Regions from separate parts of the Mesorhizobium sp. M0778 genome, predicted to be linked through region 3. Evidence: riboswitches for the same ligand, from Rfam matches in the RefSeq annotation. Region 3 holds a riboswitch; each other region holds the start of a gene.
The links. Region 3 has a riboswitch for thiamine pyrophosphate ahead of thiC (phosphomethylpyrimidine synthase ThiC). Riboswitches for the same ligand answer to the same signal wherever they lie in the genome.
Positions count from the first base shown of each region.

Region 1: it holds a riboswitch for thiamine pyrophosphate, as region 3 does, so the genes downstream of both, thiC (phosphomethylpyrimidine synthase ThiC) here and thiC (phosphomethylpyrimidine synthase ThiC) in region 3, are expected to answer to the same signal.
Region 2: it holds a riboswitch for thiamine pyrophosphate, as region 3 does, so the genes downstream of both, thiB (thiamine ABC transporter substrate binding subunit) here and thiC (phosphomethylpyrimidine synthase ThiC) in region 3, are expected to answer to the same signal.

Region 1 covers NZ_JAMYPA010000029.1:61,952-67,479, forward strand. The annotation lists gene hemN (oxygen-independent coproporphyrinogen III oxidase) at 1-1,150, opposite strand, end outside; gene NKI22_RS28280 (porin) at 2,201-3,358, shown strand; TPP riboswitch at 3,892-4,008, shown strand; partial or broken gene thiC (phosphomethylpyrimidine synthase ThiC) at 4,112-5,528, shown strand, end outside.
Region 2 covers NZ_JAMYPA010000001.1:435,207-444,111, forward strand. The annotation lists partial or broken gene NKI22_RS02225 (amino acid ABC transporter substrate-binding protein) at 1-756, opposite strand, end outside; gene NKI22_RS02230 (RNA polymerase factor sigma-32) at 1,085-1,942, shown strand; gene NKI22_RS02235 (M48 family metalloprotease) at 2,197-3,603, opposite strand; gene thiQ (thiamine ABC transporter ATP-binding protein) at 3,921-4,712, opposite strand; gene thiP (thiamine/thiamine pyrophosphate ABC transporter permease) at 4,709-6,328, opposite strand; gene thiB (thiamine ABC transporter substrate binding subunit) at 6,562-7,575, opposite strand; TPP riboswitch at 7,619-7,733, opposite strand; gene NKI22_RS02255 (thiamine diphosphokinase) at 7,861-8,505, shown strand; gene NKI22_RS02260 (ABC-F family ATP-binding cassette domain-containing protein) at 8,507-8,905, shown strand, end outside.
Region 3 covers NZ_JAMYPA010000015.1:139,177-148,081, reverse strand. The annotation lists gene thiO (glycine oxidase ThiO) at 1-788, opposite strand, end outside; gene thiC (phosphomethylpyrimidine synthase ThiC) at 785-2,620, opposite strand; TPP riboswitch at 2,724-2,840, opposite strand; gene NKI22_RS21120 (Fic family protein) at 3,023-4,567, opposite strand; partial or broken gene traG (IncP-type conjugal transfer protein TraG) at 5,559-6,998, shown strand; partial or broken gene NKI22_RS21110 (transketolase-like TK C-terminal-containing protein) at 6,965-8,389, shown strand; gene NKI22_RS21105 (ATP-binding cassette domain-containing protein) at 8,494-8,905, opposite strand, start outside.

The sequences.
Region 1 (5,528 bases), on a different contig from region 3:
CGGCACAGATTGCCTGCACATCGGCCTCGAGATCGCACATTAGTTGCTCGATAATTGCGGCTCGCACGCGGTCGTCGTCGGTGAGGCGATAGCCCTTTGACGTCGCCAGACGGCCAGCTGCGATATGCTGGATGTAGGAATCCCGTGTAACTTCGTTTTGAACGTACCCTTGGCCGATGCGGCCGATAGCCGACGCTCCGAAACCGATCAGGGTTCTGCAGGTGTCGGCCGAGTAGCCCAACGAGTTACGCCGCAGGCGACCGGTTTTCTGTGCCAGCGCGAGCTCGTCGTCCGGCAAGGCGAAATGGTCGAGCCCGATCTCTCGGTAGCCGGCGGCAATCAGCGTCACGGCCACAGCCGCATGCTGTTCAGCGCGGGCAGCGCTGTCCGGCAGAAATTCCTCCTCGATGAGGCGCTGATTCTTTATCTGGGATGGAATGTGCGAGTACCCGAACACCGCAAGCCGGTCGGGGCGCATGGCGACCACCGCCCTCGCTGTCTCGACGCAGGATTGCACCGTTTGATGCGGGAGACCAAAGATGAGATCGAAGTTGATGCGGCTCACGCCGTGCCGACGCAGCATTTCCACGGCAGCCGACGTCTGGGCCTCGCTCTGGATCCGGTTGATCGCTTTTTGAACGATTGGATCGAAGCTCTGCACGCCGAGGCTCGCGCGGTTCACGCCGGCCGCTCCTAAGGCCTCGGCCATCTCGACCGTGAACGTGCGTGGATCGATCTCGATGGCGACCGTAGCTGTTTTCGACAGAGCGAAGCGGCGTCGCAGGAACTCTATCAGAGCGAGGAACTCGGGTGGTCCTATGAGAGACGGAGTTCCGCCGCCGAAATGTATGTCGCTCACGGGCAACGTCTGCGGCACTCGCTCCGCAACCAGACGGATCTCTTCACGCAGGGTCGCCAGATAGTTGAGGATCGGCGCATCATGGCGGGTGATGGTGGTGGGAAAGCCGCAATACCAGCACGCTGATCGGCAGAACGGAACGTGCAGATAGAGTGACACCGGACCGTCAGCCGGCAGGTTCTTGAGCCATTCCTCATAAGCCTCGGCGCCGACCGCCCCAGAGAACTCCGACACAGTCGGATAGATAGTGTACCAAGGCAGCCGGGCCTCTCGATATTTCGTGGTCTGCAACAGTTACCGTCCCATGCTGATAACCACCAACCTTACCGCTGCGCTCGCCTGTGTCTTTGCGCTATGTCAGTCCGTTCCGCTTTGGGCTCCGAAACTTGTATTTCGCAGCAATAGCGGCCGTTCAATCTTGGCTGGACGGTCAGCGACTGGCCATGGCTGTTCCCGCCGCGACCCTCACGCGTACCGTTTGGTTCCACCATCCCTTCCCTTCAGCCAGCGCCTGGTCGCGTAGATCCTGCTGAGCGGCTGCCGCATCCAACGAGATAACACCGCGTTGGGACCAGACTTTGCTCGCCAGCTAGCGCAGCCCCGTGGTGATCTCTGGCATCTCGATGAGCTCGTTTTGTGAATTGCTGGCAAGAAGCATTAGCTGTGGCGCGCCGTCTATCAGGACGAGAGCCTGCTCGACGCGACCGTCAGGTCCGCCGCAATGCCAAGGCTGGCGCGCCTACTGACTCCGTGGTGAAGGCAAGGCTGCGCGTTCAGCGCGTGATTACCGACCATCGCGCTCGCCAAAATGACGGCGTCGTACCGAGCGGCGCCCGCCGCATGATGTCTCAACGTCGGGGCTCACAGCAAACAAAGCTGTCGCCATTGAACGAAACTGTCGCGAAGCGAACAGACGAACCGTAGCCGAAAACGTTTGCCGTTCGTGCTTGGATTGATCCGCAAGGCAGAAAGGAAGGAAGAGCCAAGCAAGGTCCGCCGGCAGACTTGAGCTTCAAGCCGCAGCTGCGTCGTCAGGATGGCACGTCATTTGCAATAGAAGCCTTTGTGACGGCCCGCCCACAACTAGCGGAGATGACCGGTGATGGTTTGTACAGAAATGTTGAATGGCGTCGTTTCGGCAATAATTATATTTGTAATAACAATTGCATATCTGTAACAATAATACCCAATAGTATTCTCAATTTCTCATGAACATCTGGCATGACGAGAGCATCAAAACTGCTCAAAAATTCACTCAATGCGCATCGTTATCGACTGGTTCCTTAGCAAAAATTCATTCACTGACGTCCATCCCTTTTACTCTTTGAACGGAGATCAACAATGAACATTAGGAGCCTCCTCCTCGGCTCAACTGCGGCACTGATTGCCGTTTCCGACGCTCGCGCCGTGACCGCCGTTGCCGAGCCTGACCCGACTGAGTACGTTAAAATCTGCGACGTTTACGGCTCGGGCTACGTCTACATTTCAGGCACTGAGACCTGCCTGCGCATCGGCGGCTATGTCCGTTACGACATCGGCTTGCGCCATGTCGGATTGTTTGACCACGCAAGAACCTCCGATGTGAGGACTGGTGAGCATCAGGACACATGGCAAAACAACACGCGCTTCACATTGAAAACTTGGACCGGCCAGGAGACCGAACTCGGCACGTTGAAGACCTACACCGAAACCCGCATGAACTTCGGTAACCGCCACACTTCGGTTTCGGACAGTTCTCGGTCCTATGCCTTCAACGGAGACAGCACCTTGACTTTCGCCTGGATTCAGCTTGGTGGCCTCCGAGTTGGTAAGGACTGGTCGGCCTTCGACATGTTTATTGGCGGCGCGGTTGACGTACTCAACCAGACGCCGGTTCCGTACGGCGCTTTCGATACCAATGTGGTTCAGTACTACTTCGACGCCGGGAACGGCTTTTCGGCCGTGGTTTCGCTCGAAGAAGGCTCGGGCGTGGTCGGCACAATCGACAGCTACTCTCCGCACGTAGTCGGCAGCTTGAAATACACACATGGCTGGGGCGCGATCACCGGCGTTGCCGCTTATGATAGCAACTACGAATCGGTGGCCGCCAAGGTCCGTGTCGACATCAATGTCACCAACGAACTGTTGCTGTTCGGAATGCTCGGCTACGGTTCCAACGGCAAGCTCAACGACGACTCCACGAACGCCATCGACGCTCATGGTCGCGGCTTCTATAAGAGTTGGGGTGGGAACTGGGCTTTCTGGGCTGGCGCCACTTACAAGCTCAACGAGACAACTTCGTTCAACCTTCAGCTCTCCGGTGATCAGCTCAAGAACCATGGTGTCGCTGCAAACGTCGCCTATGCGTCTCTTCCAGATTTCACAGTTACGGCGGAACTCGACTATAGCCGCTACGGCAACTTCGCCGTCGGCAAGGTGGACGCTTCCAACGTGAACTGGACCAATGCCAACAAGAAGAGCGGTGTCGCCGGAATCCTGCGTTTCGAACGCTCATTCTAACGCGATTAAAGGGTTGAGTTCCGGTTGAGCGGACCAATCTCGCAACACTCCAACGTCGCATGAAGCTATACGAGATTGGAGCCTCGATCTCGGGGCCGGACGATGTTTCATATCAGATCTGGTCCGGATGATCGCGCAGGCGATATTCATCGCTCGATTATGTGTTTTGATCCGCAGCTCTTTCATTTCCACATCCCTTCCGCCCGCGTGACGGACCCTGCCATCCAGCAGTACCCGGCCGGGTTTTGCGAACTCGAAGGCCCAGTCGGGTGAGGAGGTGTTCAACTTGTTGATCGATTGTGGGGTGTGGCCCGATGCACTTGAAAATCGCAAATGGATCGCCTCCGTTCAGCCATCCCCGCGGAAATTCGAGCGCGAGAGAACAAGCTCCAGAGCATAAGCGAGGCTGATCGAGGAACAGACGATTCTCAGGCAACGCTCCATCCGATCTTGCGCCTGGCCGAGACGATCGCCCGACGATCAGCTGCGGCCAGAACGCGCTTGACAAACCGGAGCCGTCCCGTCCAACCTCACGCATTCACCAGGGGAGTCCCGGCAAGGGGCTGAGATACTGCTGGCTTTCGCGGCACAGTGACCCGTTGAACCTGATCCAGTTCATACTGGCGTAGGGACGGTGCAAGCGCTTTGCGGGAGTTCACGCCCGAGGTCCTGTTCGAGCAGGTCGACCAAAGCGTCTTTTCGTCCTTCCGGCACAGAACTGGGTCTCCAATGCATGAGCAAAGGAGCCTCAAGATGAATGCCCTCACCCCCGCCGTCTCGACGGGCCCACTGCCCGCCTCACGCAAAATCCACAAGCCCGGTGCCATCCACCCGCAGATCAGGGTGCCGATGCGCGAAATCTCCGTCCATCCGACGGCCGGCGAGCCGCCCGTCACCGTCTACGATCCGTCTGGCCCCTATACAGACCCGACTGTCGAAACCAGCATCGAAAAAGGCCTCGCACGGCTTCGCCACGAATGGATTACGGCGCGCGGCGATGTCGAGGCCTATGACGGCCGCCATGTCCGGCCGGAGGACAACGGCTTCGCGACGGGCGAACGGCTGACGCCGGAATTTCCCATTCGCCACCGACCGCTCAGAGCCAAAGCAGGCAAGGCGGTGACGCAGCTTGCCTATGCGCGCGCCGGCATCATCACACCCGAAATGGAGTTCGCCGCCATCCGCGAGAACCTTGGTCGCGAGATCCTGCACGGCAAGCTTGAGCGCGACGGCGAGGCTTTCGGCGCGACACTTCCCGATTTCGTCACGCCGGATTTCGTGCGTGATGAGGTGGCGCGCGGACGCGCAATCATTCCCGCCAACATTAACCACCCAGAGAGCGAGCCGATGATCATCGGCCGCAATTTCCTGGTCAAGATCAATGCCAATATCGGCAACTCCGCTGTCACCTCCTCGATGGCCGAAGAGGTCGAAAAGATGGTCTGGGCGATCCGCTGGGGCGCCGATACGGTGATGGACCTGTCGACCGGCCGCAACATCCACAACATGCGCGACTGGATCGTCCGCAACGCGCCGGTGCCGATCGGCACGGTGCCGCTCTATCAGGCGCTCGAGAAGGTTGGCGGCATTGCCGAGGATCTGACCTGGGAGCTGTACCGCGACACGCTGATCGAACAGGCCGAGCAAGGCGTCGACTATTTCACCATCCATGCCGGTGTGCGGCTGCACTACATCCCGCTGACCGTCGACCGGGTCACTGGCATCGTCTCGCGCGGCGGCTCGATCATGGCCAAATGGTGCCTGCACCATCACCGGGAAAGCTTCCTTTACGAGCATTTCGCCGAAATCTGCGACATCTGCCGTGCCTATGATGTGTCCTTCTCGCTCGGTGACGGCCTTCGTCCCGGCTCGATTGCCGATGCTAACGACGCCGCGCAATTCGCCGAGCTGGAAACGCTCGGCGAGCTGACCAAGATCGCCTGGGCGAAAGATTGCCAGGTGATGATCGAGGGGCCCGGCCACGTGCCGATGCACAAGATCAAGCAGAACATGGACAAGCAGCTCGCGGTCTGCGGCGACGCGCCGTTCTATACGCTTGGACCGCTCACCACCGACATCGCGCCGGGCTACGATCACATCACCTCCGGCATCGGTGCTGCCATGATCGGCTGGTTCGGCACCGCCATGCTCTGCTACGTCACGCCGAAGG
Region 2 (8,905 bases), on a different contig from region 3:
GGCCGAAATAGGTATCGGCGATTTTCTGGTAGGTACCGTCGGCCTTGATGTCGGCCAGCGCCTTATTGATGGCGGCCACCAGTTCCGGATCGCCCTTGCGCACGATGACGCCGGAATAGTCGGCGTTTTCTTCCTGCGCGGCAATCTTCACATTGGCGTCGGGCTTGTGCTTCTTGAAGTCGAGGAAGGACAGGCTGTCGTTGATGGTGGCGTCGGCGCGGCCGGTGAGAAGAAGCTGGATCGACTGGTCGAAGCCGTCGGTGCCGACGAGCTCGGCGCCATTGGTTTCAGCCAGCTTGCCGAAATTCGAGGTCAGCGACTGCGCCGCCTTCTTGCCCTTGAGATCGGCGAAACCCTTGATGTCGGTGTTGTCGCCGCGCACGATCAGCACCGCCTTGGAGGCGATGTAAGGATCGGAGAAATCATATTTGGCCTTGCGCGCCTCGGTGATGCCGACCTCGTTGATGACGGCATCGTAGCGGTTGGCGTCGAGACCGGCGATCAGCCCGTCCCATTTGCCTTCGAGGAACTGGGCTTTGACGCCGAGGCGCTCGGCGATGGCCCGGGCGATCTCGACGTCGAAGCCGACCAGCGCGCCGGAAGCATCATGATAGGTGAAGGGCGCATAGGTTCCTCCGTGCCGACCTTGAAGACGCCGGACTGCTTGATCTGGTCGAGATTGGCGCCGGCATGACCGGCGGCGATTGCCAGAACCTGCAGCGTTCCGGCGATAATGAGCGATTTGAGCCATTTCATTTTTCTGTGATCCCGTCCTTGGCCGATGTCCGGCGTCGTTGCGAGTGCCGGAAAATGACAGATGCGCGATGCCAAAATAAGAAACTAAATTTCAAAAATCTCGCGCCCTTGAAATCCCATTCTCAACCAACACCTCCCGGCGGCACCCGGCTGAGTCAAGGCCGATGGCGAATCGCCTGGAACAGCGCAATCGGCATGACAGTCCGGGGGAACATTCCCCCGCATCGCACGTTCTTGGCTGTTGTAGGGCGCGGCGCCGCCATTTCAACCATCGGCGCCAACTCACGATTCAGCGATCGCACCGCAACGCCTGAAGCAGGAGCGCGGCATGATGCAAGACAGTGCAGGACGGACCATGGTTCGCGCGGCGATGAAAGCCCCTTACCTGGAGCGCGACGAAGAGCATCTCTTGGCGCTGCGCTGGAAGGAGAACAATGACCAGCACGCGCTGCACCGCATCACCGTCGCCCATATGCGGCTGGTTATTTCCATGGCGTCGCGGTTCCGCCACTACGGCCTTCCCCTGGGCGACCTGATCCAGGAAGGCCATGTCGGGCTGCTGGAGGCCGCGGCCCGTTTCGAGCCCGAGCGCGACGTGCGGTTCTCGACCTATGCGACATGGTGGATCCGCGCCTCGATGCAGGATTATATCCTGCGCAACTGGTCGATCGTGCGCGGCGGCACCAGCTCCGCGCAAAAGGCGCTGTTCTTCAACCTGCGGCGCCTGCGCGCCCGCCTGGCAAACGGCGCCGAGCAGACGTCGAATGCCACGCTTTACCGCGAAGTGTCGGCGGCTCTCGGCGTTTCCGAGGCCGATGTGGCGATGATGGATTCCCGCCTTTCGGCACCCGACAGCTCGCTCAACACGCCGCTTGCCGACGATGCGGGCGCAACCGAGCGGATGGAGTTCCTGGTTTCGGATGACCCGCTGCCCGACGAGGTCGTCGGCGACACGATCGATGTCGAACGCCGCTCTGTCTGGCTGAAGACGGCGCTCGGCGCGCTCAATGCGCGAGAACTCAGGATTATCGAGGAGCGCCGGCTGAGCGACGAGGGCGCGACGCTCGAAGCGCTCGGCGAGACGCTCGGCATCTCCAAGGAACGTGTCCGGCAGATCGAGGCGCGCGCCATGGAAAAGCTCAAGGCAGCTCTGGTGAAGCAGAACCCGGAATTTCTCGCAGCCTAACGTGCCACGTCCTGGCTGATTATTTCTTGCCCGCTGCCCGGTTGATGCTGTTTGACATATGTCAGGCCTACCGCCAGTGAAATCGAAAGCAGGCAGCAGACCACCACAAAGAACCTTGGAAACCTGCTGCGCTCCGCTTTAGCGACCAGCGTTTTCATCATGAAATTGAAGAAAGTGTACAAAACCGCCTCGTTGCATGGCGCGCAGCTTGCCACGGTATTCAGGCTCTGGCCCTTACACAAGCAGCGTCGCGATTACTTGTCGGTGACGATCTTGACCTTGTCGCCGGCCGAAACGGCAGCGCCCGGCGACAGCGCGTTGAGCACCCTGAACAAATCCAGCTTGCGGTCGACGCCGACCATCTGTGCGGCCAGGGAGCCCATTGTCTGGCCGGGCTGCACCGTGACGATGCGGATACGCAGCGGCTTCAACGCCGCCTTCTCGGCAGCACTCAGGATGCGGAACGAGCCGCTGACCGAGCGCGCCACCGTGCTCAGCGAGGTGCTGGCCGAAGGCGCCGCGGTCAGCAAGCGGTAGACCTGACCGCCGGCGCGGATCACCGCAATATCGAATTGCCAGCCATCGGCGCCAGCATGCGCGGTTGCCGCTTCGTTGCCGTTGATCGTCTCCTGGCGCACGCTGCTGGCGTCGAGGCCGGCAACCCAGCCGCTGCGGATGTAGTCGGTCAGCGAGCGGCCGTTGTCGATCGAAACGCCGTCGAAGCGGATCGCGATGTCGCCCGGGCCTGTCGCCGTCACCGCCGCTGCCGAATTGTCGATGATGAAGCCATTGGGCACCGAGAACGACACGCCGAGGCCAGGATGCAGGAAAGTTTCGCCGCGCACATAGCCTTCCTCCGGTGTGTCGCCGTAAAGCAGCCCGTCTACGCCGGAAAGGAATGAATCGCGGTCGCGCGACCCGACACCGGGCGCGCCGAACTGGCGGGCGTGGCGTTGCGCGAGGTCGATACGCTGCGGCGTGTTGGGGTGCGTCGCCAGGAAGTCGAGGCTGGCGTCGGTGGCGCCGCTGATCGAGCGGAAATCGGTATAGGCCGACATCGACTGCAGGAAGCGGCCGGCGGCGTAGGGATCGAAACCGGCTTCGCCGATCGATTTGATGCCGATGGCGTCGGCCTCCAGCTCCTGATTGCGCGAGAACTGGGCCAGCCTCAGCTTGCCGCGGATCAGCGCCGCCTTGGCCGTCGGGTTGTCGCCGAGCACATCCGAAACGACCTTGGTCGCCAACCCCTCTTCGGCTTCCAGCTGCTGGCGCTGCAGGCCGTGATTGGCCGTAACGTGGCCCATCTCATGCGCAATGACGGCGGCAAGCTCGGCTGAATCGTTGGCCAAGGCCAGCAGGCCCCGGGTGATGTAGAGATAGCCGCCCGGCAGCGCGAAGGCATTGACGTTGGGCGAGTTGAGGATGGTGATGCGGTAGGTCTGGGTCGGGTTGGCCGACACTACGGTCAGTCTGCCGACGATCTTGGCCACCATGCGCTCGAGCTTGGGGTCGGAATATTCTCCGCCATAGGTGGCGAGGATGCGCGGGTGCTGCGCCTTCGCCAGTTGGGCGAGCTTGCCGTTGGCGGCGACATTGTCGACCGTGATCGGCTTGTCTGAGGGCTGAAAGCCTGATTCCTGCACGTCGGGAGGCGTGAACATCTGGCAGCTTGCCAGCGCCACGGCAAGACCGGCCAGCGCCAGAAAGCGCGCCAGCGGTTTCACCCTCCGATTGTCGATGCCGGTCGGCAGATCGGCTTCCTTTCAAGTCCTGGCACGTGACCGCGAAAATCGGGCGCGATTTCCGGAAAGCATCACGCGCAAAATCAAGTGCTACGGCGTCCTTCGTGCGTCCGACAGATACGAGGCAGCAAGGGCAAATCACGGTCTAAGCCGGACCAGCTCCTGGCGGACCTAGCCACACTACCTCGACCATGGCAAGCAAGCGCCGCTTCGCCTTCCGCCGGTTTGACCATAAATTATGTCCGCTTCCGGGCAACATCTCGTGATCCAGCCGCAAACGGACCCGAGCCGATATAGCGTCGGAATGCCTCCGGTCCAGCCCCGACGAAAAAATCGGCCGCAGTGCCCGTCGCGGCAACCGTGCCACCATCCAGGAAAACCATGTTTTGCCCGATACGGCGCGCATCGTCCGGCTGGTGCGTGACGAATAGCACCGTCATGCGCTGCTCCGAATGGACGTCGGCGACCAGGTCGAGCATGTCGTCGCGCAGTGCCGGTCCGAGCGAAGCGAACGGCTCGTCGAGCAACAACACCGGCCGGTCGCGCACCAGGACCCGAGCGAGCGCGACGCGCTGCCGCTCACCGCCGGAGAGTTCGCGCGGCAGCCGGCTTTCCTTGCCGGCAAGGCCGACGCGCTTCAGCGCTGCGGCGATTGCGGCGCGGTCAGCCTCGCTCAGCATGAGCGAAGGCGAGCGGCCGAGCCCGACATTCTGCTCGAGGGACAGATGGGCAAACAGGTTGTTTTCCTGGAACACCATCGATACCGGCCGCGCTGATGGCGGCGCAGTGCTGACGTCGGCGCCGCCGATGAGCACGCGGCCTGACCGCGGCGCTTCGAAACCGGCCACCAGATTGAGCAGCGTCGACTTTCCCGAACCGCTCGGCCCCATGATGGCGGTGATTTCCGACGCCGGGAAATCGACATCGAATATAAGCGGCGTTTCACCATAGCTGAACGAGACATTATCGAGCCGCACGGCCGCGCCTTTTTCGACCGAAATCGACCGTTCCGGGCTGATCGGCATCATGATTTCTCCCTCCTTCCCAGCCAGTCCGCGGTCAGCACAAGCGCCAGGCAGACAAGGCCGAGCAGCAGCGCCAGGCCGGCCGCATCCTCGGTGCGGTAGCTGCCCATGCGCGCCAGCAACAGATAGGGCAATGTCTGCACGGAATCGCTGCCGAACAGCGCAATGACGCCGAGATCACCGAGCGACAGCGCCATGGCGAAGGCGAAGCCGGTGGCGAGCGGCCGCCGCAGCGACGGCCAGTCGACCAGACGCAACCGGTTCCAGCCCGAGATGCCAAGCTGTGCACAGAGCCGTTCGTGGCGTTCGCTCGCCGCGTCATAGGCGGGGCGGATGGCGCGGATGGCGAACGGCATCGCCATCACCGCATTGACCACAACCACCATGACAGGGGCGATCGCAAAGACATCGCTGACGCTGCGCAGGAGCAGGAACCAGCCGGCACCGATGACGATGGGCGGCACCACCAGGACGAACCCCGCACCGGTGTCGGCCAGGTGTTCGAGCAGCGTCCGCCTGCCGGTCCGCCGGGTGAGCGCCAGCGCCCGGCGCGCCATAACCAGCGACAGCGACAACGCCAAGGAGAGCAGCGCCGATAGGAGGGAGAGCACGGCACTGGTCGCCGTCGCTTGCCGCACCGCGCTCTCGCCGGCCAGGCGGCCGAGATCGGCGCCAAGCCCGGCCGACAGCGTAGCCGCCATCGGTCCGGCGACAAACAGCAGTGCCAGCCCGATCACCAGTGCGTTCAGCACGGTCTCGGCCGCACCGGCTGAAAAATACCGGCGCGGGGCTACCGGCAGATTGGCGTCGCCGGTCATATTGGCGCCAAGCCGCGTTAGTGCCAGCACGACGACGAAGGTCAGGGCAATCTGCAACAAGGTCAGCGTCACCGCCCGCGCCGGGTCGAAGTCGAAACGCAGGGCCTGGTATATGGCAACCTCCAGCGTCGTCGCGCGCGGCCCGCCGCCGAGCGTAAGCACGATGGTGAAGGAGGTGATGCACAGCATGAAAACGAGCCCGGCAACGCCCGGCAGGGCCGCACGCAACGCCGGCCATTCGATCAGCCGGAAGGCCGGCGCAGCACCCATGCCAAGCTGGCTCGCCAGCCGCCATTGGTTAGCCGGCACCGTCTGCAACGCTTCCAGGAACAGTCGCGTTGCCAGCGGCAGGTTGAAAAAGACGTGGGCGACGAGAATACCCGATAGGCCATAGATGCCGGGCCAGTTCTGGCCGCCAATCGCACCGAGCAAGCCGGCGAAATACCCGGCGCGGCCATAGAGTGCCAAGACACCGAGTGCGGCAACAATGGCCGGCAGCGCCAGCGGCACGGCGAAAAGCTGCAGGACAAAGCCTCGCCCGAAAAACTGTGGATGCCGCGACAGCGCGCGCGCGACGAACAGCGCCGGTGCGACGGAGAGCAGGGTCGACAACAGAGCCTGCCAGAGCGTGAAGCGGGCAACACGGAGGAGATAGGAATCAAAGGCGGAGGCGGCGCCCGACAGGTCGCGCATGGCTTCGACGACGAGCCCGGCGAATGCCCCGCCGATCAGCAGCGCGATGGCGGCGAGCGCGACGATACCGGCAGCGACGCGGGTATCCGATGATGGCGCGCGTTGCACGCTAGACCACCAGATTCGAGATTCTTAGCGAGGATTGCGTTCCTTCGCGCCCCCCTCTGTCCTGCCGGACATCTCCCCCACATGGGGGGAGGTTGGCAGGTTCAGCGCTCCGCTCATTCCGGCAATGTCGGAGATTGGCGAAAGCCGGCATGACGGCCAATCTCCCTCCTTGTGGGGGAGATGTCCGGCAGGACAGAGGGGGGCGCCGTAGGGCGATCATCTTTCAATCCGAGCTACTTGCTCATCACCGCCAGCCACTCGTCGACCCAGGCCTTGCGATTTGCGGCGACCTCTTCCGAGCTGAACAGCAAGGTTTTGGTCGGTTTGACGAGCTTGTCGAACGCCGGATTGAGCGGCTTGTCGGTCTTGCCGGCCGGGAACATCCAGTTGGTTTCGGGAATGAGATCCTGGAATTTCGGCCCGGTCATGAAGGCGATGAACTTTTCCGCCAGCGGGTTCTTCGCGCCCTTGGTGGTGATCCCAGCGACTTCGATCTGCAGATATTCGCCTTCCTCGAAGGACGCCGCCTGGTAGCGCGAGGTGTTTTCGGCAACCATGTGGTAGGCTGGCGAAGTGGTATAGGACAGCACCATCGGCGCCTCACCCTTGGTGAACAGGCCGTAGGCCTCGCTCCAGCCCGGCGTCACCGTCAGCACCTTTGCCTTGAGTTTGGCCCAGGCTTCCGGAGCCTTGTCGCCATAGACCGACTTGACCCACAACAGCAGGCCAAGGCCCGGCGTCGAGGTGCGCGGATCCTGGATGACGATCTTGTCGCCGGCATCGCCCTCGACCAATTCCCTGAGGCTCTTCGGCGGGCTCTTCAGTTTTTCGGTATCGTAGACAACGGCGAAATAGCCATAGTCGAACGGCACGAAGATATCGTCGCTCCAGCCGCCCGGCACACTGACGTCCGACACGGCGCCATGCGGCGAAAACAGGCCGGTTGCCTTGGCATCGGCGGTCAAATTGGTATCGAGGCCAAGCACGATATCGGCCTTGGTCGCGGCCCCTTCCAGCTTCACACGGTTGAGCAGTGCCACGCCGTCGGCGACCGAGACGAATTCGACGACACAGCTGCACTCGGCCTCGAAGGCCTTCTTCACCGCCGGTCCCGGACCCCAATCGGCGGTGAAGCTTTCATAGGTATAGACGGTCAGCTTATCCTGTGCCGATGCCTGCCCTGGCAGGGCGAGCGCGGATGCTGCAAGCAGGATAATCGAGACAAGAGCGTGGAAAAAACTGCGCATCGGCGCCTCCTTCGTTCGCGTTGAAAGGAATTGAGGCGTCGGGCTGTCCGAAACGTCTAATCCCTCCGCCGGTACAAACCGGATCAGGTTCAGCGGGTTGGCAGTCTTGCCTCTCAGCCGGTCCGCGAAGATCGCGTCCGGCACCCCGTTAGAGCGTTTCGACACATAGGCCCGGCCGAAGTGCTGCGCAAGCGGAAGTTTGCCGGGCATCCAAAGCCCAGCCTTCCGTTTCGTCTGCCGTTTCATCTTCCGTTTCCGGGGCAGGGCTGGTAAGGGCCACGAGATATGAGCACATTCACCATCCTGCTTGGCGGCGATCTCATCCGCACGCCGCTGCTCGACCGCCAGGTCGAAGGCTCCCGCGTCATCGCTGCCGATGCCGGTATCGGCCATGCCCTTATGCTGGGCCTGATGCCGGAACTCTGGGTCGGCGATTTCGATTCCATACCTGCCGATTTGCCGGAGGATCTGGCCGCCGTGCCACGGCAGGTGTTTCCCGCCGAAAAGGACAAGACCGACGGTGAACTCGCTATCGCCGCCGCGCTCGAACGCGGTGCGACCAGACTTGTGCTGGCAGGCGCCTTCGGCGGCAAACGCACCGACCACATCTTCCTGCATCTGGCGCTGAGCGTCCGGCTGGCGGAAGGCGGGACGGAAGTGCTTTTGACCAGCGGCGCACAGGAAGGCATTCCTTTGCTGCCTGGAAAGACTGGCTTCGATTATGTCGACGGTACGCTGTTTTCGGTGCTCGGCTTTTCGGATCTCGCCGGCCTGACAGTCACCGGCGCCAAATGGCCGCTCGCCCATGTCGAGGTTGCCTTCGGCTCGTCGCTGACCATTTCCAACGAGGTCAAGGGCCGGCTGGAAATCGCGCTGGCCAGCGGCCGCGCACTGCTGCTCGCGCATCCTTTTCCCCTACCTGAAAGCTGACATGGCGCCGCCGCTTCTCAATCTCGACGGGATAAAGCTGACCTTTGGCGGCGCGCCGCTGCTCGACGGTGCCGCCCTGACGGCTTCGGCTGGCGACAAGATCGCCCTGGTCGGCCGCAACGGCTCTGGCAAGTCGACGCTCCTCAAGATCGCTGCCGGGCTGATCGAACCGCAGGACGGCGAAGTCTTCCGCCAGCCCTCGGCGACTGTGCGCTACTTGCCGCAAATGCCCGACATGGACGGCTTTGCGACTGTCCGCGCCTATGTCGAGGCAGGCCTCGGGCCCGCCGACGATCCCTATCGCGCCACCTATCTGATGGAGCATCTCGGCCTGACCGGCGAGGAACGGCCGAACGACCTCTCCGGCGGCGAGGCGAGGCGCGCGGCACTCGCCCGCGTC
Region 3 (8,905 bases):
CCGGCCTCGCCGAATGCCGGATGGAGGGCATAGGCGGCACCCAGAAGCTCCATCATCGAACGCACCGTGGCCGGCTCGGCGGACCCGCTCTCGATCATGGTCGCACCGACCATGAAACACTGGCCGGTGCGCGGCACCACATAGAGCGGAAAGCGCGGATGAAGCAGCCGGACCGGGCGCGACAGCGAGATGTCGGGCGTGCGCAGGATCAGCATTTCGCCGCGAACGCCACGTAGCCGGTCATCGATGGCTGCCATTCCCGTGCAGTCGATCTGATGATCGAAACCAAAAACATGCCAGACCTCGGTGCCGAAGTGAAACTCGACACCCATGGCTGCGAGCTTGTCATGAAGCGCTGCCATCGCCTGACGCGGGTCGAGATGCGCCTCGTCGGAGAAGAGCAATCCGCGCCGGAAGCGGCCGGCGAGGTCGGGCTCCAGGAGCGCAATTTCGTCTTCATCGACACGCCGATGGCCCGAGGTGCGGCTGGCGAAGCGGTCGATCTCGCCCGCATCGCGCGGCGCGGCCACGACCAGCGTTCCGGCCCGCGTCACCTGGCCGGGGGTTGCGGCATCCCACCAGTCGGCGGCACCGCGCCCGAGATCCAGCACCGGCTGCTCGGCGCTTTCGCGCTCGCACCATGGCGCCAACATGCCGCCGGCGAACCACGACGCATTGCCCCCAAGGCCAGGCCTTGTCTCGGCAACGGAAACCGCCGCGCCGCGTGCGGCGAGCTCGAAGGCGGCGGTGAGGCCGGCAACGCCGGCCCCTTTGACCAGCACCTTCATGATGGCTCACGTGGCTGAGGTATGAGCGGTGCGCCGGTCTCGTCCGCCGGCAGGTAGAGATCGCCGCCCTCGCGGTATTTCGCCGCCATCGCCGCCATGCCCTCCTTCTGCGCTTCGGTGCGGATGTCGTGGGAAATTCGCATCGAGCAGAATTTCGGCCCGCACATCGAGCAGAAATGCGCCAGCTTGTGCGCCTCCTTGGGCAAGGTCTGATCGTGGAAGGACCGCGCGGTTTCGGGATCGAGCGACAGGTTGAACTGGTCCTCCCAGCGGAATTCGAAGCGCGCGCGGGAAAGGGCATCATCCCTGACTTTCGCCGCCGGATGACCTTTTGCCAGGTCGGCGGCATGGGCGGCTATCTTGTAGGTGATCACGCCGATCTTGACGTCGTTGCGATCGGGAAGGCCGAGATGCTCCTTGGGCGTGACGTAGCAGAGCATGGCGGTGCCGAACCAACCGATCATCGCCGCGCCGATGCCGGAGGTGATGTGGTCGTAGCCCGGCGCGATGTCGGTCGTCAGCGGCCCAAGCGTATAGAACGGCGCCTCGCCGCAGACGGCGAGCTGCTTGTCCATGTTCTCCTTGACCTTGTGCATCGGCACGTGGCCGGGGCCTTCGATCATTACCTGGCAATCCTTCGCCCAGGCGATCTGTGTCAGCTCGCCGAGCGTCTCCAGCTCGGCGAATTGTGCTGCGTCATTGGCGTCGGCGATCGAGCCAGGACGAAGGCCGTCGCCCAGCGAAAAGGACACGTCATAGGCGCGGCAAATGTCGCAGATCTCGGCGAAATGTTCGTAGAGGAAGCTTTCCCGGTGATGATGCAGGCACCATTTGGCCATGATCGAGCCACCGCGCGAGACGATGCCAGTGACCCGGTCAACGGTCAGCGGGATGTAGTGCAGCCGCACGCCCGCATGGATGGTGAAATAGTCGACGCCCTGTTCGGCCTGTTCGATCAGCATGTCGCGGTAGACCTCCCAGGTCAGGTCCTCGGCGATGCCGCCGACCTTTTCGAGCGCCTGATAGAGCGGCACCGTGCCGATCGGAACCGGCGCGTTGCGGACGATCCAGTCGCGGATGTTGTGGATGTTGCGGCCGGTCGACAGGTCCATCACCGTGTCTGCGCCCCAGCGGATCGCCCACACCATTTTTTCGACCTCTTCAGCCATCGACGATGTGACGGCGGAGTTGCCGATGTTGGCGTTGATCTTGACCAGGAAATTGCGACCGATGATCATCGGCTCGCTCTCGGGATGGTTGATGTTGGCGGGAATGATTGCGCGTCCGCGCGCCACCTCATCACGCACGAAATCCGGCGTGACGAAATCGGGCAGTGTCGCGCCGAAAGCCTCGCCGTCGCGCTCAAGCTTGCCGTGCAGGATCTCGCGACCAAGGTTCTCGCGGATGGCGGCGAACTCCATTTCGGGTGTGATGATGCCGGCGCGCGCATAGGCAAGCTGCGTCACCGCCTTGCCTGCTTTGGCTCTGAGCGGTTGATGGCGAATGGGAAATTCCGGCGTCAGGCGTTCGCCCGTCGCGAATCCGTTGTCCTCCGGCCGGACATGGCGGCCGTCATAGGCCTCGACATCGCCGCGCGCCGTAATCCATTCGTGGCGAAGCCGTGCAAGGCCATTTTCGATGCTGGTTTCGACAGTCGGGTCTGTATAGGGGCCGGACGGATCGTAGACGGTGACGGGCGGTTCGCCGGCCGTCGGATGGACGGAGATTTCGCGCATCGGCACCCTGATCTGCGGGTGGATGGCACCGGGCTTGTGGATTTTTCGTGAGGCGGGCAGCGGTCCCGTCGAGACGGCGGGGGTGAGGGCATTCATCTTGAGGCTCCTTTGCTCGTTGCATTGGAGACCCAGTTCTGTGCCGGGAGGATGAAAAGACGCTTCTGTCGACCTGCCGAAACAGGACCTCGGGCGTAAACTCCCGCAAGCGCTTGCACCGTCCCTACGCCAGTATGAACTGGATCAGGTTCAACGGGTCACTGCGCCGCGAATGCCAGCAGTATCTCAGCCCCTTGCCGGGACTCCCCTGGTGAATGCGTGAGGTTGGACGGGACGGCTCCGGTTTGTCAAGCGCGTTCTGGCCGCGGCTGATCGGCGGCCGGTCAGACCGTGCGGAAAAAATCGTGCATGTCTCGGCGACAAGTCAAGCCTCGGAGATGAAGGCAGGGACAAGGGAATTACAAACCGTCGGACTAAAAATCGATCCTGATGATCACACCTTCAATGGGCACCAAAGGTTTGCGCGTAGATCGCCTCGATTCTTCCTGCCTCGTCACTGGTCAGCGTGGCGAATTCCTTTTCGCGCGCGCGGTTCGATAGATGTCCATCATTCTGGTGAAGAAAACGGAAGAGCAGATCGGTCAACCGCTCGGGCATGTCAATAAAGGCGTCCACCTGCTGCCGGAACTGATCGTAGCGCTGCAGAAATGCGGTTTCCTCGGGAAGGTCCCGTTCGATCGTCCGCTGAACGCAGGCATAGAGGAATTCGGCGTGCGGGGTTGCATCGAAGAACCGGTAGAAATCACCGGTGTCATTCAGCACCCGGACGTTGAATTGCGGCGTCGGTTCCCATTCCACCAATGGCAGAAGGCGCTGCGAATAGCTCTCGAGCACGCCCCTGTACTCGTTGATCTGGTCCAGGATCGCGGCCGAGACGGGAAAGACCACTCCCGGCGGATTGAAGCCGCGCATGGCAAGGACGTGGTGGATTAGGTAGCGGTGAATGCGGCCGTTTCCGTCCTCGAACGGGTGAATGTAGACAAAGCCGAAGGCGAGGATTGCGGCGGCTACGACTGCATCAAGGTTTTGCGCGGGGCCCTGATCGAACGCCGCCATTCCATCGATTAGCCGCGGCAGGTCCTCGGGCCGAGCGCTGATGTGATCGGGCAAGGGCGTGCCGTTGTCTCGGTCATGCTCACCGACGAAACCTCCTTCTTTTCGGAAGCCAAGTCTTGCGAAACGGGCGTCGCCAAGTACAATTCTTTGCAGACGCAGCAGCTCATCGCGATCGATCGGCCAGCGGCCGGCTTCGCCGATGGCGCGGCCCCAGCGCTGGATGCGATCTTGCGGCGGGCGCTCGCCCTCGATCGCATAGCTTGATCGCGAGTCTTTGAGCAAAAGAAAGGCGGCGGTCCGAGCAAGAAGGTCGCGCGGCACGTCCGCTACGATTGCCTCCGCGCGCCGCGGTAGTTCAAGGCCGATGAATTTTTCGAGAATCTTGGTGCGGAACACCAGAGGGCAGAACTCACGCGTGCCGGGGAGATTGTCCCTTACGCGGTAGCGCGAAGCGGTCTTGTCGGGTCCGGGCCACTGCAGCTCGGGATCGACAACCGGAATGTATCGTCCGGCCGCCGCGTCCGGCAGATCGATACGGGCGCCCCTCAGCCATTCATATAAAAACCAGATGCGGCGGGCATAACTGCCGGTCGGGCTTTCACGGACCAGCGCCTCGATCGGCGTGGGACCGGTCACTTGGAACAGCCGCTTGAGGACGGCAAGGTCCAGTCCCTCGTACTTGAGCGCAAAGGTCAGGTGGCCTTCGAGGGTAGGATTTGGGGCGTGGCGGGGGGTCATGATCCGCCAGCCATTCCGTTCGGTAATGCGATGATGCTCGCCCGTGGCGAACAACCTACGGGGCAAGGGCACGGCGAGCCTGTAGGCTCCGACGAGGGCGCTGTACCCGGCCGGGGTCGCCGTTTCAGGAAGGCGGATTTCCTGAAAAACGGTAACAGGACCTGAAAATTGGTGCTCTTGCACCGGAGGCATGAAAAGCGAATCCTTTCATCGAATTTTGGTTCAGCTGGGCCAACACCTGTGAAAAATGATCCTATTCCATGAAAATTGATGCCACAAGACAAATTTTCCGAAAACCGATTCTAAACGGTGCTGGAGTCATCAAGCAAGAACTCCGCCACCGGCTCAAGGAAGCGACTTCATGACAAAAAGGTGAGTCCAGGAACCGCCATTCGCCCGTCTCTTAGTGACGAGGCCGGCACGGATGGCCCGCCTTACGTCGAGCGGATTGCTCGAGGAGAACCGCGCCGTTCGGGGCTCACTCATAGAGCGCTCCGGCGCGCGATCCCGATTTGATAGCCGCGATCACGCTCGCGACTGATCTTGGTGACGTGGCGGCGTCGGAGTAGAAAACTGATGCAGGATCTCGGTGGCGTCGTGTGTGTGTGTGTGTGACCTGAAGTCGCCTGCATCGGGACATCTGGAACTTAGGTGCGGCCCAATAGATTCCGCGATCCGTGAGGCCGGCGCGGCTTGCAACAGTTCCAACGAAAGTCCATGGCAATAGTTGATGTGACTGAATTGATTAACAAAATTGAACAGACTTGATGGGTCTGCTCATCGAGTCGGCTCTGGATCTATCGCGCTACCGATCAGGGAGGCGGTAAGATTCGAGCTCAGCAGAACGGCTGACCACCACTTGCCGGGACTAGAGTGTTCTCCGGCTCGGCGCGCCGCTGAGGACTCTTGTTCATTTGGTCATGCGCAATCCGTGGTTCTCCAAGAACCCGTCCATCTCGTCAAATGCCATCTGAGCCGAGACAACTAACTATCATTGGGCAAGTAGCGGCTCAACGGCTCCAGAAGAAAGCAGCCCCCCTATGCTCGTTCAACATTCGAGATCGCATCGGGCAAGTCTTTCCACGTGCGGGTACGCCATGCTGCTTCGACCGCCCCTTTTTTCTTGCGGATTTAGGAATTCGAGCTTTTCGGTTGTTCCGATCATCCATTTGGGAAACGACCGATGCCGGCAAGCAAGGTTTTATGGGGCCAGATACTCACCGCCTTTCTGATCGTCGTCGCGACAACATGGGGAGCAACACAGTGGACGGCAGGGCGGCTCGACTTTCAAAGCCAACTCGGTCCGCCGTGGTTCGAATTGGCTGGACACCCCGTTTATCCGCCGCCAGCCTTTTTCTGGTGGTGGTTTTTCTACGACGCCTACGCGCCGAACGTCTTCCTGGAGGGCGCGGCGATTGCGGCGAGCGGAAGCCTCATGGCTATCGTCGCAGCGATCGGGACGTCGCTGTGGCGGGCGCGCGAGGGAAAGGATACCACGACTTACGGCTCGGCGCGCTGGGCGACGCGAGACGAAATCAAGGCCGCTGGGATGATCGGTCAGGATGGGGTGATCCTGGGTATGTTGGGCCGACACTATCTACGCCACGACGGTCCGGAACACGTGCTATGTTTCGCACCGACCCGAAGCGGCAAAGGCGTCGGCCTGGTCGTGCCGTCACTACTGACCTGGCCGGGTTCGGCAATCGTCCACGACATCAAAGGTGAAAACTGGGAACTGACGGCCGGATGGCGGGCCCGTTTCGGCCAGGTGCTTCTGTTCGACCCGACCAATGCTGGATCCGCAGCCTACAATCCTCTGCTGGAGGTGCGACGGGGCGAGTGGGAAGTTCGAGATGTGCAGAACGTGGCGGATGTCCTGGTCGACCCAGAAGGCACATTGGAACGCCGCAACCACTGGGAGAAGACCAGCCATGCGTTGCTGGTCGGCGCAATACTGCACGTGCTCTATGCGGAGAAAGACAAGACCCTCGCAGGCGTGGCGAACTTCCTTTCTGATCCAGAGCGGCCAATCGAGGCAACGCTGCGCGCCATGATGCTGACGCGGCATTTGGGTGATGCAGGCCCGCATCCCGTCGTGGCGTCGGCTGCTCGGGAACTGCTTAACAAGTCCGAGAACGAGCGTTCCGGCGTGCTCTCGACGGCCATGAGTTTTCTGGGCCTCTACCGCGATCCAGTTGTGGCCAAGGTGACGTCATACTGTGACTGGCGGATCGCAGACCTTGTCGAGGAGGCACGGCCGACGACGCTCTATCTGGTCGTGCCGCCATCGGACATCAGTCGCACAAAGCCGCTGATGCGACTCGTGCTTAACCAGATCGGCCGCAGGCTCGCCGAAAATCTTCACGCGAAGGATCACCGGCAGCGTCTTTTGATGCTGCTGGACGAGTTTCCCGCGCTCGGCAGGCTCGATTTCTTCGAAAGCGCGCTGGCCTTCATGGCCGGGTATGGCATCAAGTCGTTCCTGATTGCACAATCGCTCAATCAGATCGAGAAGGCCTACGGACCGAACAATTCCATCCTCGACAATTGTCATGTGCGGGTGAGCTTCGCCACGAATGACGAGAGGACGGCCTGCCGCTCGCCGGCCACAAGGACAACCACGCCGGCCTGATGACCAAGGATCAGATGGCGGTCCTTCGCGCCTCGATGTCGGTCGGCGACGGGCGGGAGTGGGACGCCTTCGAGGGATTGGCTGTTGGGGATTTGGAGCTGCAAGGGTTCCTCGATGCCGTTCCGTTCGCGGCAAAGGGCCAGCGGCGCCGGCACGCCCAGCGCATCGTGATCCCTGGTCGTCTCGTCGCGGAAGCCAAAGGCAGCGTCTCCACGCAGGTCGGCTTCGGCAGAATTCTGGACGAGATTGCGCGGGCTGGCGGGCCGCTCGCCGACGCGATCGTCACGGCATCACCCGATGTCACGGTTTCGACCAATCTCGGCCCCTGGGTCAACCGGCGCGGCCTGTTCGCGCGTCAGTCACTCGCGGACACTTTCCGCAGCGAACGCATCGCCTCGGCGCAGAAATGGGAATTCGGCACCTCCGGCCAGCACATCGAACTCGGCATCGCCGAGAATAATCTGTTCATCCTGCTGTCGGCACTTGGGCTGTCGCATTCGGTTTTCGGCAAACGGCTGCTGCCGATCGGCACACTCTACGATCCGTTCATCCAGCGCGGTCTCGATGCGCTCAACTATGCCTGCTACCAGGACGCGCGCTTCCTCCTTGTCGCGACGCCTTCGGGGGTCACATTGGCGCCGGAAGGCGGGGCGCATCAGTCGATCGCCACACCGTTGATCGGCATAGCGCAAGACGGGCTTGCCGCCTACGAGCCGGCCTTCGTCGACGAGTTGGGCGTGATCATGCGCTTTGCCCTGGATTATATGCAGCGCGACGGCGACGCCGTGCAGTCGGAGCGCACCTGGCTGCGCGACGAGACCGGCGGCTCGGTCTATCTGCGGCTCTCGACGCGCCCGGTCGAGCAGATCACGCGTAGCGTGACGCCCGTACTCGAGCAGGAGATCATCGACGGCGGCTACTGGCTGCGGCATCCGGGTCCTAATGCCGAAGTAATTGTTGCCTATACCGGCGCGGTTGCGCCGGAAGCCATCGAGGCTATCGGCATTATGGCGGAGGACCGTCGCGATGTCGGTCTCCTGGCGGTGACCTCGGCCGATCGGCTGAACGCAGGCTGGACTGCCGCGAGCCGGGCACGCGAACGCGGCGTTGTTCATGCCAGGAGCCATGTCGAAAGGTTATTTGCCGACCTTCCGGCGCATTGCGCCATCGTCGCCGTCACCGACGGCCATCCGGCCGCGCTCGGCTGGTTGGGCTCGGTCTACGGCCATCGCACGCGTAGTCTCGGCGTCGAGCATTTTGGCCAGTCGGGCACGATCGGCGACCTTTACGGGCATTTCGGCATCGACGCCAACTCCATAGCCACAGCGGCCGACCGGATTGCCGGCGGTCGCCCCATTCGCTACCTGCGTGCTCTAGATTGATGCTGGCAACATTCTCTGGCCGAGGCCTGATCGTGGATCTGAAGTGATGCCACTCACTGCTCGGGTAACGCAGTATCTGGAACGGCGCGCCTCTATCGACCAGGCTAGTGCTGAAGCCCGGTGATCATGGCGACGATCTCGTTCTTGTCGGTCTCGCTGGTCTTGCGCACGCCGATCTGTTTGCCACGTCGCAGAACACAGATCCGATCTGAGAGCCTGAACACCTGGTCGAGACTGTGGCTGATGATCAGCACGCCAATATTGCGCTGCTTCAGCGACAGAACGATCGTCTCGACCTTGGCGGTTTCGGCAACGCCGAGCGCCGCGGTTGGCTCGTCGAGCAGGATCAGCTTGCTTGCCCAGTGCGTGGCGCGCGCGATCGCCACGCCCTGGCGCTGGCCGCCCGAGAGATCGCGGATGGTGGCGTGAGCCGATGGGATGCGAACGTCGAGATCCTTCACCAGCTTTTCGGTGTCGTCAATCATCCGGCGTCGGTCGAGCAGGCCGAAGCGGTTC